2 regions of the Micromonospora sp. M51 genome follow, and region 1 is predicted to be linked to the other one. Evidence: riboswitches for the same ligand, from Rfam matches in the RefSeq annotation. Region 1 holds a riboswitch; the other holds the start of a gene.
The links. Region 1 has a riboswitch for cyclic di-AMP ahead of KBX53_RS37085 (NlpC/P60 family protein). Riboswitches for the same ligand answer to the same signal wherever they lie in the genome.
Positions count from the first base shown of each region.

Region 2: another riboswitch for cyclic di-AMP. It lies ahead of KBX53_RS05095 (C39 family peptidase); the one in region 1 lies ahead of KBX53_RS37085 (NlpC/P60 family protein).

Region 1 covers NZ_JAGPXZ010000023.1:1,540-13,286, reverse strand. The annotation lists gene KBX53_RS02820 (WD40 repeat domain-containing protein) at 1-948, shown strand, start outside; gene KBX53_RS02815 (LD-carboxypeptidase) at 985-2,034, shown strand; gene KBX53_RS02810 (2'-5' RNA ligase family protein) at 2,048-2,614, shown strand; gene KBX53_RS02805 (hypothetical protein) at 2,660-3,742, opposite strand; gene KBX53_RS02800 (SigE family RNA polymerase sigma factor) at 3,732-4,265, opposite strand; gene KBX53_RS02795 (DUF11 domain-containing protein) at 4,577-5,863, shown strand; tRNA gene KBX53_RS02790 (tRNA-Gly) at 6,062-6,135, opposite strand; gene KBX53_RS02785 (pyridoxamine 5'-phosphate oxidase family protein) at 6,396-6,953, opposite strand; gene dcd (dCTP deaminase) at 7,053-7,631, shown strand; gene KBX53_RS37085 (NlpC/P60 family protein) at 7,689-8,729, opposite strand; cyclic di-AMP (ydaO/yuaA leader) riboswitch at 8,743-8,878, opposite strand; gene KBX53_RS02770 (N-acetylmuramoyl-L-alanine amidase) at 9,114-11,096, shown strand; gene KBX53_RS02765 (C40 family peptidase) at 11,152-11,747, opposite strand, start outside.
Region 2 covers NZ_JAGPXZ010000051.1:4-6,269, forward strand. The annotation lists gene KBX53_RS05090 (hypothetical protein) at 1-771, shown strand; cyclic di-AMP (ydaO/yuaA leader) riboswitch at 1,056-1,197, shown strand; gene KBX53_RS05095 (C39 family peptidase) at 1,431-2,279, shown strand; gene KBX53_RS05100 (hypothetical protein) at 2,353-3,390, opposite strand; gene KBX53_RS05105 (alpha/beta fold hydrolase) at 3,527-4,273, shown strand; gene KBX53_RS05110 (CDP-glycerol glycerophosphotransferase family protein) at 4,278-5,948, opposite strand; gene KBX53_RS05115 (bifunctional cytidylyltransferase/SDR family oxidoreductase) at 5,982-6,266, opposite strand, start outside.

The DNA.
Region 1 (11,747 bases):
CGGCCCGCCGGCCTCTCCGAGGACGGCCGGGTCGATCTCATCGACCTCGTCACCGGTCGTACCCGGCGACTGCACAGCAAGGTCACCAACAGTGTGGGGACGAGCCCCAGGGCCTGGTCCCCGGACGGCAGGCAACTGGTGGTCGACGACACCGTGCCGACCGACCCGACGCGCAGCGGCTACCGGCGGGTGCTGAGCATCGTCACGCTCGACGGTGAACGCTGGACCCAGCTGGCTGACGCCGCTCAACAGCCGATCTTCGGCTCGTCGGTGGCCTTCGCCCCCGGAGGTGGACGGCTCGCGTACCAGATCGGTCGGACCGTCACGGTCGCCGACCCGGACGGCCGGACGGTGTCCACCTTCGAACTGCCCGCCGAGAGCTGGCTGGCCGGCAAGGGGGCGTGGACGACGGACGGGGCGTTGACGCTGATCAGCCGGAAGGCCGGCAGCACCGACTGGAGCCTGCGCCGGGTCGACAGCGCCACCGGCCGGAACACCGCACCGCTGCCAGTGCCCGGCGTCACCGGCGTGACCGCCATCCGGCTGCTCGGCTGGGGCCCGGACGGGTCCGCGCTGGTGGTCGCCTACCAGCCCGAGCCCCTCAGCCCGGACCGGTTCGACCAGCCGCTGGAGCTGGACCAACGCACCGCCTACCCCAACGTGCGCGGCGTACGGGTGTTGGCGTTGACGCCCGACGCCAGCGCGCCACGAACAGTGATGACCGCCCCGGAGCAGATCCTCGCTGTCGACGTCGCCGACACTGTGATCAGCGCCGGTCGCACGCGCGCCGCGGACCCGCCCGGTGGGTTGGGTGGCCGATTCTGGTCCTGGACGATCCTGATCACCGTGGTGGTCGCCGGCGTCGTCGTCTACCGCAACCGCGGTGGGCTGGCACTCTGGCTCGACGACCGGCGGGTCCGTCGGGCCCGCGGGCCCGACCCGAAATGAGGTGCGGAGCGGCGGGCAGAACTGTTGGATCTCGACATGGTGCATGAGCTCGTTCGTCCTCGAAAAGCCCGCCCCGGGGACCACCTCGCGGTCCTCTCGCCGTCCTTCGCCGCGGCCGGCGCCTATCCGGCGATCCTCGAACAGGCAAGGCGACGGCTCGCCGACCTGACCGGTCTCGTACCGGTCGAATACCCCACCACCCGCCAGGTGGGCGCGAGCGCGGCAGCGCGGGCGGCGGACATCAACGCCGCCTTCGCAGACCCCCAGGTACGCGGCATTCTCGCCGTCGTCGGAGGGGACGACCAGATCACCGTCATCCCCCACCTGGACGCCGACCTGGCCCGAGCCGACCCGAAGCCGTTCCTCGGCACCAGCGACAACACCAACCTGCACCACTGGCTCTGGGGCCTCGGCATCGCCAGCTTCTACGGCGGGTCGTCCCAGGTGCACCTCGGCCCCGGGCCTGCCGTTGACGACGTCCACGTCCGGTCGCTGCGAGCGGCCCTGCTCACCGGGGAACGGCTGGAGGTCACGGATCCGGGTGAGTCCGAGGACATCGGCATCGACTGGGCAGATCCGCAGGCGTTGAAGTCCTTCGGCGAGCGCGAACCGACGCAGCCGTGGAGTTGGTACGGGCCGTCGCGCTCGGTCACCGGCCGCACCTGGGGTGGCTGCCTGGAGGTCATCCAGTGGATCCTGACGGCGGGACGCTTCCCGTTTCCTCCCGAGGCCCTACAGGGCGGGGTGCTGCTCATTGAGACGTCGGAAGAGCTCCTTCCCGCCCGCGAGGTCGGTTGGATCGTCCGATCACTCGGTGAGCGCGGTCTTCTCAGCGCCGTCGACGCGGTAGTGGTCGCCCGTCCGCCGGTCTCCGACCACAACCGTCGACCCGCGGCCGAGGATCGGGCACGGCTTCGTGAGCAGCAGCGGGACACGGTCGTCGACGTGGTGACCCGCTACAACCCCGAGGCGGTCGTCTGTGGCGGCGTCCCGTTCGGCCACACCAGACCACAGTGGATCCTTCCCCACGGGGGCCCGGTCACCGTTGATGGCGTGCAACGGCGAATCTTCGCCGACTACCGATAGGAAACCGCAGGGTATGGAGCCGACGCAGACGGCGCTCATCGTGCCGATACCCGAGGCCGAGGAGGCGGTCGGCAGGTTCCGGGCATCACTCGACCGGGCCGCCTCATGGGGCGTCCCAGCGCACGTGACAGTCCTCTACCCGTTCCTGCCACCGCAGCAGATCGACGAGCGGGCCTTGGCCGCGCTGCGTGACACCATCGCCGGGATACCTCGGTTCGACGTCGCACTGACGCACGTCGACTGGTTCGGTGACACGGTCCTCTGGCTTGCTCCGCAGCCACATCGGCCCTTCCGCGACCTCACCGGGGCAGTGTGGCGACGGTTTCCTGAGGCACCCCCGTACGGCGGGGCGCACAGCGACGTGGTGCCGCACCTGACCATCGGTCACGACGCCGACAAGCCCGTGCTGACCCACGCGGCGGAAACCGTCGCCGCGCACCTGCCGATCAACGCGGCCGTCGACAGGGTCCGGCTGATCGCCGGCACACCGGACGTCAGCCCGTGGCGCACCGTCGGTGAGTTCCCGTTGGGCCCACCCCCAGCGGCAACTGGTACGGGTCTCCAGGCGGTCTCGGCCTGACGTCGAGGCGCGGCCCGGACATCCCCGGATGCCTCGCCCGACAGGTCACGGCTTGTCGATCAGCTCGATCAGCGCGGCGTCGCCCTGTCCGATGGTCCGTTGGTCGGGAGCGACTCGCACGGTGATTCGGCGGCAGCCGTCGAGTTCCACGTAGGTGCGGGGCTCGCTGGTGGTCAGTGGGATCAGCACAGCGAACCGGCTCGCACGGGTGCTGCACGGGTTCGCCGGTCGAGACGCCCGCAGCGCACCCTCGATCGCCGCTCGTTGGTCCTCCGGCAGCACCGTTCCGTGCGCGAACTCGCCGAGTGGCTCGCCGTTCCCCTGCCTACTCTTCGGCACGTAGTAGACGCAGAGGCGGACCTGCTGCCCAGCGGGGAACGGCTCTGGCAGGGCACGGGCTTCACGGTCGGCCACCAAGGATGTCATGTTGACCTCGCGCTGGCTGCAACCCGCTCTGGCCGAATCGCTCTCGGCGACCGGACGGGTCGCCACGGTGGTCAGCGGTAGAGCATCGAACGCTGCCCGGAAATCGTCCGGCAGATTGTCGTGGCAGGAATCGAGTGGTATGCCGGGCCGCATCCACCGGCCGTCCGCGTCAACGAGCGCGAGCCAGGGTGCCTCCTGCAGGACCGCTCTGCAGGCGAGGCCGGGATTATCCGGCGCGTCGGGCCGGCGGAGGGCGGCGACGAGGGCGGCGAGGGCGGTGGCGTCATCGCTACGCCGCTCCGTCAAAAGCCAGTCGGGCCGGACAGGAGGACGCTCCACCCTGCAGACGACGACCGTGGTGGGGATGAAGTCATCGCCGAGACGGGGCAGGGCGGCTGCTTCACTGGTCGGGACACGGAAGCCGCGCGTGACCATTTCCGGTGCGGCCTCCACGCACGATGTCCACCGCCCCTGACCGGCGGAATCGGCAGCCGTGTGCGGTGAAGGTACGCCGTTGAGTATCTGCGCCCCTCCGACGCCCAGGCCAACGACCACTGCCACGGCGAGCGCTGCGCTTCCGATCAGGCGCTGCCGGCGCCGGCGGACCCGCCTGGCCACTTCGACGACCCGGTCCGGTGGCGGTGTCAGTGGCGGAACGGCGCTGGTCAGCAGGAGCCTGATGTCCTCATCTTCATGCGTCACTTCGCGACCTCCAGGCGGCGAACAATTCAAGATCCGGATCGGTACGCAGAATCCGTAAAGCGCGGAAGGCCTGCACCTTTACGGTGTTGTGCGAGCAGCCGAGCACTTCCGCTGTCCGCTGCACCGTCAGGTCCTCGACGTAGCGGAGCACCACGATCGCCCGCTGCTGCCGGCTCAGCCGGGCCAGTGCGCGGCGTACGGCGTCCCGGTCGGCGGACTCCCCGGCCATGTCGCCACGTGAGGGCTGGTCCGGCGGCTGGCTCGGCACCTCACTGCGCCAGCGCCGTCGCCACCAGGAGACGTAGGTGGTGAACAACGCTCTGCGCAGGTACGCCTCGGGATGCCCGGCGCTGTTGATCGTGGCCCAGCGCCGCCAGACATCCGCCAGGACCGTCTGCAACAGGTCCTCGGCCCGCCCGGCATCACCGGTGAGTAGCCAGGCCGAACGCAGCAGCGCATCGGAGCGCGCCGCGACGAACTCGGCGAAGCCCTCCGGCGGTGCCAGTTCCCGGGGTCGTTGCATGGTGTGTGTCCCTCCCACCACCTGAACGCTCTGGGAGACCAGCGAGGTTAACGCGGGAAGGGCGAGGTCTTCGCGGTCTTGTAGCGCCGCCGGGGTTGCTGGCGTTGCTGACCGCAACAACATTGCAGGCGGGTGGCCTGGTTTGACCCCTGGTTGTACGACCTTGTGGCCCGTGGATGGCCCATCGCTATTCGGGAGCCCGCCGGCGCGACGTAACGATGGTCATGATCTTGGCGCTCTATCGGATGGACGCCGACGATCCCGAGGACCGGGCCGCTGGCCCGGTCGATCCCCTCCGACGTTAGGACCTGATGTCCGTTCAATTCCGCTCCACCCGCCAGCACCTGCTCCGTAGCAGTCTCCTGGTCGGCGCGCTGGCCGGGCTCGCCACCGGCCTGCTGCCCACCGGCCCGGCGGGCGCCGCCCCCTCCCGGGCGGACCTCGTGGTCGCCGCCTCCGTCGACACCGTCGAGGTGCCGGCCAGCGGTGGCTGGTCGACCCTTACCCTCGACGTACGCAACTCCGGCACGAAGGCCAGCCAGGACGTGACAGTGGCGTTCACGCTGCCGGCGGGCGCCTGGTTCTCCTCCGACGGGTTCGTGATCCCGCCGAGCTGGAGCTGTGACCTGCAGGGCACCGCGACCTGCGTACACGCCCCCCTGGCCGCCGGGGAGATCGCCGACACGCTGAACCTGCCGTTCGGGCTCCCGCCCGGCACAGCCGGAGACGCGGTGACCGTCACCGCCACGGCGAAGACCGGTATGGAGTCGTCGACCGCCAACAACATCGGCCAGGCGAGCGTGCGCTACATCCCCAGCACGATGGACCTCGAGTTCGTGCCCGCCGCAACCAGCCAGCAGCTCCTCCCGAACGAGTATGTCAATGTTTCCACGTCTCTCCGGAACTCCGGGAACTCCCCCTCGGGCGAGGTGACCGTCACCATCCCGGTGCCGGCCGGGATGCAGGGCTCGGAGATGTCGAGCGAGGGGTGGGACTGCGCGTTCGGCGATGGCGTCGCCGACGGCCGGACTGGCTGGCGCTGCATCCACAGCCCGCTGTGGCCGGGCGAGACGAGCGAGCAGCTGTACTACGGCGGGATCCTCACCTCCACCACCGTCGGCGACGTCGTGACGATGGAGGCGACCGCGGCGACGACGTTGCCGGAGACGACCCTGGAGAACAACACGGCGCGGCACACCGTCACGGTCGAGCAGGGGGCGATCGTCCGCGGCACCGTCTGGGTGGACGGCAACAACAACCGCGTGTGGGACACGTGCGAGGTGGGCGCCCCGGTCGGCTACGAAGGGATCTACCGCATCGAGGTGGCGACGCAACCCGGCTCGTCCGGCTCCGGCGGGCTGACCACCATCAATCCCGACGGCACCTTCACGGCGTACGTCCGCCCGGGCACCTACCGGGTGCAGTTTCACGTGTACGACCCGCACGAGTTCATCGACTCGATCGACTCGGACCTGATCTACTACTGGAACGAGACCGGTGGCGCCAACTACGGCCACACCGACTGGGTCACCGTAGCTACGGGTGACGAGGTGACGCTGGACGCGGGCGTCAGATCACGCTGGATCCAGACCTGCTGATATTCCTCGGCGCCGTTTCGGCGCACCGGGGCGGTCCGGCCTTTGCGGCCGGGCCGCCCGGATCTCGTCGTGGGCCTATCGCACGGTGTCCGCTCGACCTTCTGGCTACCGGCCCGTGGATGGTCCGCCGGGTGCTCGTGGCCTGAGAAACGTCGAAGGCCCTGGCTGGGACTCTCGTCCTGACCAGGGCCCTTCGCGTGGAGCGGGTGACGGGAATCGAACCCGCACTGTCAGCTTGGGAAGCTGATGTTCTGCCATTGAACTACACCCGCAAGCGGCACCACTGTACCCGAGTCGTCGAGCCCGTGCACCCAGGTACCCCCGCCAGCCGCGGGTGTCCGCATACCGCACAACCCTGACCGACCCGGGTTGATCCACTCGGCTTGCTGAAAATCGGGGCGTCCGAAGCGCCGGGATACCGCGGTTTCACGGAAACCGAGTTGATCATGCGGGGTGCCGGCGGCGGGCGTACGTACAGCCCGGTGTCGGCTCCGTGAGGACGGAGCCGACACTGATGATCTTCCAGTCGTGGTCAGGCGGCCGTGCACTGGACGTCACGGCTGAGGCGGGTCGGGCGCGTCGGCGGGACGGCCAGTGGGGTGGCCACCGCCGACGGGGCGTTTGGGTCGAGCCAGACCCGCACGGCCGGCCGACCCGGCGCGAGGCCGGGAACGCCCGCGATGTGCTGCTCACGGCGGGTGAGCATCGCCACGTCGATGGTGAACTCGAAGAGCCGCCAGTCGACCTGCGGCTCGGCGCGGGCGCTCTGCGCCAGCTGCGCCACCCGGACCGGATCGGTCACCGGACGGGCCCGCCCTGCCACGTATGCCTCGTCGTCGCTCTCCTCGGCCGGGAACGAGTGCAGCGCGTAGCGGCCGTCCCGTTCGAGGTCACGGCGCTTGGGCGAGTCGATGATGAAGCAGAACAGCCCCTCGGCGGTGATGACCGGGGAGACCGGATGGACGCGGGGCCCGCCGTCGGCGCGGACCGTGGCCAGATAGCCGAAGCCCGGCCCGTACTGCTGGAGGAGAACGCGGATCCCGTCGGCGAGTCGGGGCTCGTCGGCGGCGAATTCGGACCAGGAAGCCATGCGGGCATTCTATCGAACAAATGTACGAGCAGCGACCTCGACGCGCTGGTCACCGGCACCGAATCCGGGCACTTTCGGCAACGCGGCTATGGTGGTCCGATGCTGCTCTCCGACCGCGACCTGGTCTCCGAGATCAAGGCCGGCACGCTGGGCCTGGAGCCGTTCGAGCCCACCCTGGTCCAACCGTCCAGCATCGACGTCCGACTCGACCGGCTGTTCCGGGTCTTCAACAACCACCTCTACACCCACATCGATCCCGCCATGCAGCAGGACGACCTGACCTCGGCGGTCGAGGTCCCCGACGGTGAGCCGTTCGTGCTGCACCCCGGGGAGTTCGTGCTCGCCTCGACGCTGGAGGTCATCTCGCTGGGTGACCAGCTCGCCGGCCGACTGGAGGGCAAGAGCTCCCTGGGCCGGCTCGGGCTGCTCACCCACTCCACCGCCGGCTTCATCGACCCGGGCTTCTCCGGTCACGTGACGCTGGAACTCTCGAACGTGGCGAACCTGCCGATCACCCTGTGGCCCGGCATGAAGATCGGGCAGCTCTGCATCTTCCGGCTCTCCTCGCCGGCCGAGCACCCGTACGGCTCGGTGGTCTACGGCTCGCGCTACCAGGGCCAGCGGGGGCCGACGCCGAGCCGCGCCTGGCAGCACTGGCGCACCTGGCCCACCCGCTGAACCACGACGACGAGGGCCCGCCGCGACGGATCGCGGCGGGCCCTCTCGTCACCCGGGTCAGCCCGGGCGGCCGTAGCTGTGGATCGGGCCGTCGTCGACCTTCTTCATCTTGACCGGTTGACCGGCCTGCGAAGCGTGCACCACCCAGCCGCCGCCGACGTACATGCCGACGTGGTGGATGTCGCTGTAGTAGAAGACCAGGTCGCCGGGGCGCAGGTCGCCCCTGCTGACGTTCTTCGTGACGCGGCTCTGCGCGGCGGCGTTGTGTGGCAGCGACACGCCGGCCTTCGCCCAGGCGGCCAGCATCAGCCCAGAGCAGTCGTACGAGTTCGGACCCTCGGCACCCCAGACGTAGGGCTTGCCGATCTGGGCGCAGGCGAACTTGACAGCGGTGCCCGCGCCGCCGCCGGGGTAGCTGCCCGGGCAGGGCGCCGGGCGCAATGGGCCACCGCCACCGTTGCCGTACACCTTGAGGCGCAGCTTCTGCAGGCGGTCGATCTCTTCGTTGATCTGCTTCTTCTTCGCCGCCAGCTGAGCTTCGGTGCGGGTCAGCTGGGCCACCATCTCGTCCAGCGGCGCCTTCTGCGCGGCCAGCTGGTCGCGCAGGTCGGCGACCTCGCGTACGTCCTTCTGTTGGTTGTGCGCGAAGCGGTCGAGCATCTCGAGCTGGCCGACCACCTCGCTGGGCGACCGGCTGCCCAGCACCGCGTTGACGGTCAACACGTTCTCACCCTTGTAGGCGCGTACGGCCAGGGCGCTGACCTTGTCCATCGCGGCGTCGACCTGGCGCTCCAGCGGGGTGATCCGGGCGGCCAGCGCGTCGGCCTGCTTGCGCTTCGCGGCGAGGTCGGCGCGGGTGGCGTTGTGCCGTTCGATGATCGGTTCGAGCTTGTTCCAGTCGGCGTCGATCTGGCGCTCGATCTCGGCGACCGACGGGTCGGCGTGGGCCGCCGTGGCACTGCCGGTCAGGACGACGGCAACGCCGGCCAGGGCGGCGAGTGCGGTGGTGAAGCGGGACCAGCGTGGGCGCGGCACGATCGACGTCGGGCCGGCTGATGCCGACCGCTCGGACGACGGCCGCGGGGCATGGAGTGCCACCGGGGTTCCGTACTCCTTCTTCCTGACCGCCTACCGGGTTAGCTGACGGGTTCGGGCGGGAAGTCGGCGCCCTACCGCAGTGGCTGCGGATTCACCCCGAGGGACCTGGGTCCCCGGTTCGCTCGGAAACGACTCGGCGGTGTCGGTCCGTTACCGCCCGGGCTGGGCGGAGCTGCTGTCGGCCCGACGAATGACCAGAGTAGAGACGCTTGTTACCGATCCGCAACCCGCACGGCCGTGACACTCCGTACCGATTGGACGAGGTCACCGACCGTGTGTGAAGAATTCTTTCCCCACGCTTCGATAGATGGAAAGGTATTGACCTGACCTCCCGGACGGCGCGATGGTGACCTGACCTCACTCCGCGAGAATCTAGGGGGTTCGATGCACCATCCAACCCTGTCGACGGGCTGGCGCGCACTGCTCGCCGCCGCCGTGGTCGCCGCCGCCACCACGGTGCCACTCTCCGTCGGCCCGGCCGCCGCCGCGTCCACCACCGACCGTCAGCAGCAGTACGCCGCCGCGGCCACCGAGTACGGGGTGCCGACAGTCGTGCTGCTCGCCGTCTCCTACCTGGAGTCCCGCTGGGACACCAACGCCGGCACACCGAGCACCAGTGGCGGCTACGGCCCGATGCACCTGACCGACGCCCGCCACGTGGCCGCCCTACCCGGGCGCGGTCACCACGACGCCGGTGCCGAGGACCCGCGCGGCGACGACTCGCGTCCCGCCCGGGTGCCCGCGCCCCGACCGGTCGAGGCCCCCGCGCCGTCCACCGCCGCGTTGCAGACCGTGGACGCCGCCGCCACGCTGACCGGCGTCGCCCCCGAGGCACTGCGCACCGACGCGGGCCTCAACATCCGGGGTGGGGCGGCGCTGCTCAGCGCGTACCAACGGGAGCTGGACGCCCCGGTCGGCGCCGACACCAACCCGGCCGCCTGGTACGGCGCGGTGGCCCGCTACTCCGGCGCGGACAGCGCCGACGCCGCCGCGGCCTTCGCCGACGAGGTCTTCACCACCATCGGCGCGGGCCAGTCCCGGGTGACCGACGACGGCCAGCGGATCACCCTGCCGGCCCGCACGGTACGGCCCGAGCGTTCCTGGTTGGACCGGCTGGGCCTACGCCGGCTGGCCCGCCCGGACGGGGTGGAGTGCCCCCGCACCATCTCGTGCGAGTGGATCCCGGCACCCTACGAGGCGTTCGGCGACGGGGACTACGGCAACCACGACCTCTCCGACCGGCCCGCCCGGCAGAAGATCGAATACATCGTCATCCACGACACCGAGGCGAGTTGGGCGACGACCCTGCAACTCGTCCAGGATCCGACCTACGTCAGCTGGCACTACTCGCTGCGCTCGGTGGACGGGCACATCGCCCAGCACGTGAAGACCAAGGACGTCGGTTGGCACGCCGGCAACTGGTACGTCAACGCGAAGTCGATCGGGCTGGAACACGAAGGCTTCGCGGCGCAGGGGACCTGGTACACCGAGGCGATGTACCGGACCTCGGCGAAGCTGGTCCGGCACCTGGCGCTGCGGCTGGGCATCCCACTGGACCGCCAGCACATCATCGGCCACGACAACGTGCCCGGCACCGTCGCCTCCACGGTGCGGGGGATGCACTGGGATCCGGGACCGTACTGGGACTGGACGCACTACTTCGACCTGCTGCACGCACCCCGACTGGACACCGGCACCCCGGCCACCGGGCTGGTCCGCATCGACCCCGACTACGCCACCAACCAGCCGGCGTTCACCGGTTGCGTCACCGCCGGCGTGCCGTGCGCACCGCGCGGCTCCTCGGCGGTGGTGCTCCGGAGCGCACCGTCCGCGGACGCGCCGCTGGTCAACGACGTCGCGCTCCGCCCGGACGGCACCCCGAACACGATGGCCGTGTCCGACCACGGGGCCCGGGCCTCCGCCGGGCAGACGTACGCGCTGGCCGGCCGGCAGGGCGACTGGACGGCGATCTGGTACCTCGGGCAGCGGGCCTGGTTCCACAACCCGCCGTCCGCGCCGACCGCCAGCTGGACCGTCGGCGTCGTGGCCACCCCGAAACCCGGACGGGCCACCATCCCGGTGTACGGACGGGCGTACCCGGAGCAGGCGGCGTACCCGGAGGGGGTGCCGTACCAGACGATCTCGCCGTTGCAGTACACCCTGGCCGCCGGGCAGCGGTACGCCGTCGGCGCGGTGCTGGCCGGCGAGTACTACCGGGCCAGCACGTTCGACGGCTCCTCGCCCGGTGACTGGACGGTGATCCGCGGCAAGAACCGCTACGCGCAGATCCAGTTCGGCCACCGGATCATGTACGTCGACCTCGCCGACGTGCAGCTGTTGCCGTCCCCGGTGGGCGCGCCCCGCTGACAACCACGACGGCCCCCGGTCGGTGACCGGGGGCCGTCGTGTCGCGTCTGGTGGATCAGCCGGGTCTGCGGAACCCGGCGATGGGCATGGTGGTGATGCTGGACACCTGCACCGGTTTGCCGGCGCGGGGCGCGTGCACCATCTGGTTGTTGCCCAGATACAGCCCGACATGACTCAGGCCGGAGAAGAAGAACACCAGGTCACCGGGGCGGGCGTCGGCCCGCGCGATGGCCTTGCCCTCGTTCCACTGGTCACCGGTGTGGTGGGTGAGGTAGATCCCCGCCGCCTTGTAGGCGTACTGGGTCAGCCCCGAACAGTCGAACGAGTTCGGGCCGGTGGCACCCCAGACGTACGGCTTGCCGACCTTCCCGCAGGCGGTCTTGATAGCGGTACGGGCCGCCTCGCTGACCACCCCGTTGATGGTCGGGCAGGCCGCGGTCTTGACGGTGGTCTTCGGCATCGACGCCTCGAGCTGCTTGATCTCGGCGTCGATCTGCTTCTTCTTGGCCGACAGATCGTTCTGCTGCTTGGTCTGGGTGACGATCAGCGCGTCCAGCTTCTGCTTCTCGCCGTCGTACTTGGCCCGCACGGCCAGCACACCCTCGACCTCCTTGCGCTCCTGCGCGGCGAGCCGGTCGAGGATGGTGAGCT
Region 2 (6,266 bases), on a different contig from region 1:
ATGGAGACCGCCGTCTTCTACCAGTTCGTGACCGAGGTGCCGCGAGCCGCCGCCATCTGGTCGACCCTGGTCCTGCTGACCCTGGGTCTGCTCACCGTGCTGGCCGCCCGCCCCGAACGGGACCAGCCCGCCGACGACCCGCTCCCGGCCGCGCCCACCGCCCGGGAGGTGGCCGCCGCCGAGGCCGCCGACCTGCGCCGCTACGCCGAGGAGGTGGCCGTCGCCGCGGCCGGCGCGGCGACGACAGCCAGGCGGCGACGCGCCGCCTGGCTGAGCGCCCAGGAGCAGATGGAGCGGGCCTGGACCGGGTACGACGCGGCGGACACCGCCGCGCGTCGCTTCGCGGGCGCCGGGGCGCTGCCCACCCCACGGACCCCGCACACCCCCGCCGAGTACGCGGCCCGGGAGCGCTATCTGCACCGGGCGGCGATGGCGGCGTACTGGCGGGGTGACCTGAGCATGGCGCAGCTCGGTGACGTGTTCGGGCACCGGCACGGCTGGGATCCCCGACGCCACCCGGTCGAGCAGGAGGTGTTGATCAGCCGGGTGGTCCGGGATGCGCGGCTGGCCGACTACCAGGCGGCCGCCGTCCGTGAGCGGGCCGCCTGGCGTGACGCGGAGCTGGCCGCCGAGTCGGCTCGTACCCTCGCCGAGGAGGCGTACGCGGCGGCGGCCCGGCTGCGCCCGCACCCGGTGGCGGCCCGCCGAACGGTGGCGGGGGCGTTGCGCCCGGCCGTCGTGGCACGGTGGCGACCGGCCCGGGCGGGTTGAGCCCGATCTGTGATGTGAGGCCGGTCACGCAATTGTGAAATCGGACGTCCGGCACGAGCCGCGCCATTGTTCCCGCGATTATGGTCGCGTTCTTCGTCGCCTGTCCGGTTGTCGCCCGCAGGCGCGCCCGTAACCGGTTGTCCCATCGAGTCACATCATCGGCAATACGCGCAGAAATTGCCTCGCCGATTGAGGTTTACGCAGGTGAACCCGGCTTGGCAGGGCGCGGAGCCGCCAGTACTGTCGTCCTGTCCGATGCGGTAACCGATCGCAAGACGCGACGCCGCATCGACCCGCTTAATCGTGATCAACGAACCGGGGACCCATCAGTAAGTCCGGGGTGAATCCGCGAGCCACGGCCCGCGGTAGGGCGATCTTCCCGCCCGAATCCGTCAGCTAACCCGGTAGGCGGTGTCGGAAGGAGTCCCATCCTCGTGCAGCACCTTTCCACCCCTCGGTTGTTCCCTCGCCTCCACGGCGCGGCGGTGCACCCGCTCATTCGTCCAGTGACGGTGAGCTGACCCCCCGGGTCATCGCCTTCCCCGCCCGGCCACGCCGGGCGTTCCCCTGAGCGGTTCACCATCCGCGGACCACGGTCCGCGCGCTGGCGCCTGCCCGGATACCGGTCCGGCCCCGGTGTGCCGCTCTCCCCCCGATCCGTGGAGGACCCCGTGAAGCACACCCTGCAGCGTCAGCTCCGCCGCCTCGCCACCGAGCGCCCGTACCAGATCGTTGTCGCCTCCGCCGCGGCTCTCGCCATCGCCACCACCGGCGGTGCCCTGCTCACCACCGCCGACGACGCCCCAGCCGACCAGCGCACCGCGACCACCGTCGCCGAGATGCGCAGCGACGTCGCCGCCTCCCGTGGCGACGTTCGGGACGCGTCCCCCTCGGCCAGCGCCGCGCCGACCACCGCCGCGCCGGCCACCAGCGCCGCGTCCCCCGCCGCGAAGGCCAAGAGCAACCCCGACCTCACCCGTAAGCCGACGCCGCCGAAGCCGCCCGCGACCAAGGTGCTCGACTACGACTACGAGGCGCAGAACACCTACTACAACTGCGGCCCGGCGGCCACCCGCAACGCGCTCAGCGCCGCCGGCATCGACCGCACCCAGGAGGAGCTCGGCGCCGAGCTGGGCACCACCGAGATGGGCACCAACTCGGCCGAGGACACCACCCGGGTGCTCAACGCCGAGGTGAAGGGCTCCCCGTACCGGACCCGGATGTTCCCCAGCGCGCCCAGCCCGGCGCAGATGGACCGCCTCCAGGCCGACGTGGTGAAGGCCATCACCGACGGCCGGGGCGTGGTGGCCAACGTCGTCGGGGACGCCACCGACACCGACGGCGGCTGGCACTCCTACGGCGGCGGGCACTACATCGCCGTCGTGGGCTACAAGGACAACGGTCGCACCGTGCGGATCGCCGACTCGGCCAACGCGGCCGACCCGTCGTACTGGATCACCACCATCGACCTGGCCAACTGGATCACCAGCCGGGGCTACTCCGCCTGACCCGGGCACGCCGAGGACCGCGGGCGTCGTCCCCCACAAGGGGCCGGCGCCCGCGGCGTCTTCGGCGGTGCGGTCAGTAGGTGATGAAGCCGTACAACGCCTTGTGGTTCGACTTTGTCCCGACCACGGTGTGGTCGACGGCGGACGACTGCACACTGCCCCTGACGAACAAGTAGTCGATCTTGCTGGAACCGTTGGTGGCCGCCGACCCGTAGCCGGTCATGCCGTAGCCGCTGAGCGTGCCGGGGGCGATGCCGGTGCGGTTCGCGTCGATGCCCACCACGCGGATCGTCGACGCGTTCAGCAGCGTGGTCGCGTCCGCACCGAGGTGGATGCCGCTGTTGGCGATGCCCCGGTCGCCGTCACCGGCGCAGGCGTTCTGCCGGTTCTCCTGCGGCAGGTGCATCGTCGCGGCGAACACGCTGGTGCCGGTCGCCTTGATGGTGAAGCGCGCCGCGATCGCGCTGGTCCGCTTCCACTTGTAGTAGTCGGTGCTGTCCGGGTCACTGTTCGGCGGCTTGTACAGCGTGCACCCGGCGCCGTTCGCGTACGCCGTGCCCGGCTTGAGCCAACCCGCGCTCCAGTACTTCGAGATGTCGCCACTGGCGAGGTTGAGCGTCCGCTTGTTCCAGATGATGGCGTTGGTCTGCTTCTTCTTCAGGTCGCCGAGCGACTGCGAGCTGCACTTGTGCGTGCTGCCCCACGGCTCCGGGTCGTCCCACGCCACGATCGCCCCGTAGCTGCCCGCCGGGTAGCCGAACTTCGCCGACAGCTGGTCGGCGTACGCCTCGGCCTGGCCGGTGCCGCGCACCTGCTGCACGATCAGGATGTCGGGCGCCACCACGCCGCTGGTGCCCGTGCGACCGGCGTCGTCGACCAGGATCGAGGTCAGGTGGTCCGGTCCGGAGATCCGGGTGCAGCTCCCGTCGGAGTTGTTCACCACCAGGTTCTCGATGTTGTTGTTGTAGACCCGCAGCACCCGGTCGGCCGCCGTGACCGCTGCGCCGTTCGGTGCGGCCACGTCCGATGGCGTCGCGGACGCCCGGTGCGGTACGCCGAGCGTGACGGCTGCCAGTGCCGCGACCAGCGCCGACCCGTACATCCTGTACACAGTGGCTCCCCTCGGGACGGAATCGACAGGTGGCTCTGTCCGTCCGGCCCGGAACTCTACAGTGGATCATTCTTTGGTGGGGGCGGCGTGGATGACGGCTCTCGTACCAGGCCGTGAACCGTGGGAGACTGCGGCCGTGGTGGATGAATCGGGTGGTCAAGCCGGTCGCGGGCGGGTCCTGCTGCTCCTGCACGGGATGGGCACGACCGGGGACGTCTGGTTGCCGTGGGCGCCTCTGCTGGAGCAGCGCTGGGCGGGGCGGTGGCTGGCACCGGACCTCGCCGGCCACGGCTGGGCGGCACCGCTTCAGTCGTACACGTTCGCGGGGTTCGCCGACCGGATAGCGCGCGGCCTGGCGCCCGGCGACCGGCTCGTCGTGCTCGGACATTCGCTGGGCGGGGTGGTCGGCCTCGCGCTGGCCGCCCGCGCCGCCGGTACGCCGGTGGACGCCGTGGTCGGGTTGGGCATCAAGGCCGTCTGGTCACCCGACGAGCTGACCCGCGCCGCCGACCTCGCCGCCCGCCCGATCAGTTGGTTCGCGACCCGCGCCGAGGCGGCGCGCCGCTACCTGCGGGTCTCCGGGCTGGCCGGCCTGGTCCCGCCGGACGACCCGGTGGTGGACGCCGGGCTGCGCCAGGTCGACGGCCGGTGGCGCCTCGCCATGGACCCGACCGCGTTCGCCGTCGGCGAGCCCGACCTGGCCGCGCTGCTGGCGGCGACCGACGCGCCGGTCGTGCTGGCGCGCGGGGAGCACGACCCGATGGTCACCGACGAACAGCTCAAGGAGTACGGCGTGCCGGTGGCCACCCTGCCCGGCCTCGGCCACAACGCGCACGTGGAGGACCCGGCGGCCGTGCTGGCGCTGCTCGACCCGTACCGCTGAGCGGCTATGCCGGGGTGGACGCGGTGAGCGTCTCGGCCGGTGCCAGCTCGCGCCGGGCGGCTGCCAGGAACGCCTCGGCGTACGACTCGGCGGGGAAGTCACCCAGGTAGCGGCGGCGGGTGGCCCAGCGGGCCTCGGCCAACGGGTCGGTGTCCAGCAGTGCGGTGAGCACGTCGTCCACGTTGGACATGTCCCGGCGCAGCACGTAACCGGACCCGGCCAACGGGAAGCGCTCCACGAACCGGTCGCCCTCGCCACCCATGTCGGTGACCGCGTACGGCTTCCCGGAGTAGAGGAAGTCGGAGATCACGCCGGACACGTCGGAGACCAGCGCGTCGGAGGAGTTGACGCACTCGGTGAGGCTCAGCTCCCGAGCCGCCGCGCCGACCACGTGCTGGCGGCCGGTGCGCGCCCGGTCGACGACGAGCAGTTCGGTGAGGCGGCCCAGCTGACGTGCCGACGCCGGGTTCTGCGCGGTGTACGGGTGGGCCCGCAGGATCACCGTCGCGCCGCGCTCCAGCAGCCGCTGCAGCAGCCTCTCCGCCACCGGCAGCGAGCAGTAGTCGGCGTCGGCGTGGTGCCCGGTCCAGGTCGGGGTGTACAGCACCGTGGGGTGTGCCAACCCGCGTGCCGGCTCCGCACGTACCTCGATCGACTCGACCTGTGGGCGACCCACCACCACGAACTTGTCCGCCGGGATCTGCACCCCGGCGCGGGCGTACCTGTCGATCGCCGCCTGCCCGGCCACGAAGATCCGGTCGAAGATCCCCGACACCGGGTTGGCGCTCGGCGCCTTGTCGCTGTCGCCGTGGTGCAGCTGGACGTGGGTGAGCTGGGTGAAGCGGACACAGTGGCTGTTCTTCGCCCCGTGGTTGACGTAGAACGCCACCCGCAGGCTCGGCACCAACGCCTCGTCCATCGCCCCCAGGGTGGGGCAGTAGACGACCGGCGCGTCGGTTGCCGCCGCGATCGGGGCCAGGAACTCTGGTTCGCGCACCACGACCAGGAACGGTCGGCCGATCCGTTCCAGGTACGGCAGCCACATGGTGACCTGGTATTCCGACCCGGGGGGTGCGGAGAAGTAGAGCAGGAACTCCGGGCGGTGCCGGCGCAGCGCGGCGGCCACCGGCCCACCGCCGGCCCGCGGCCGGAACCGTCGCCGGGCCAGGTCCAGTGCGACAGCACCGGCGCCCGCCCCGACCAGCAGGCTGGCGGCCAGCGCCACCCCGGCCGGCAGGGCGAGCGCGGCGGCGAGCGCCAGGGCGGCGAGCAGCCCGAGCAGCGCCGTGCCGAGCTGGCTGGCGACCAGCGGCGTCCAGGCGCGGACCGGCAGGTTGGCCGCCCGGATCTCCAGACTGCCGGCGGTGCGCAGCGGACCCACCAGCAGCACCAGCCCCAGCAGGACCAGCCCGGTGACGACCAGTGCGACGTTGAGCCCGTCGTCCAGCCGCCGGGCGTAGCCGACCAGGATCGCCGCGGCGATCAACGTGGTCTCCGCCACCAGGTCGGCGCCGGGCCGGATCCGCTGCTCGGCGGCCGTGGCGGCCAGCGCGGCGACGGCCAGTGCCAGCCCCCAGCCGGTGGCACCCGTGAGTGCCAGCACGACAAAGGCCAGCACGGCCAACCCGATGGTCAGGCACCGGGCGGCCAGCTTTCGGACCAGGTCGCCGCGCATGTCGCTCCGTTCGTGGTTCCGCCGCCGCCGGCGTCAGTTCGCCGACGTCGCGCCGGCCGGTGCCTCGAGAGGACCCGACCCGGCCTGGGCCGGCACGGTCGGCGTGGGCCCGTCACCGGGCGCCCGGCGTACGTCGATGACCTGACCGGTCAGGTCGGAGATCAGCACGTCCAGCGACGACTGGGCGACGGCCTCGGCGGCGAGCAGGGTGTGCTCCGGCTCCTCGCCGAAGGCCCGGGTCCGCATCGGGGTGGCGGTGCGCTCCGGGTTGATGCAGTTGACCCGGACGCCCACGTCGGCCCACTCGTCGGCGAGCGC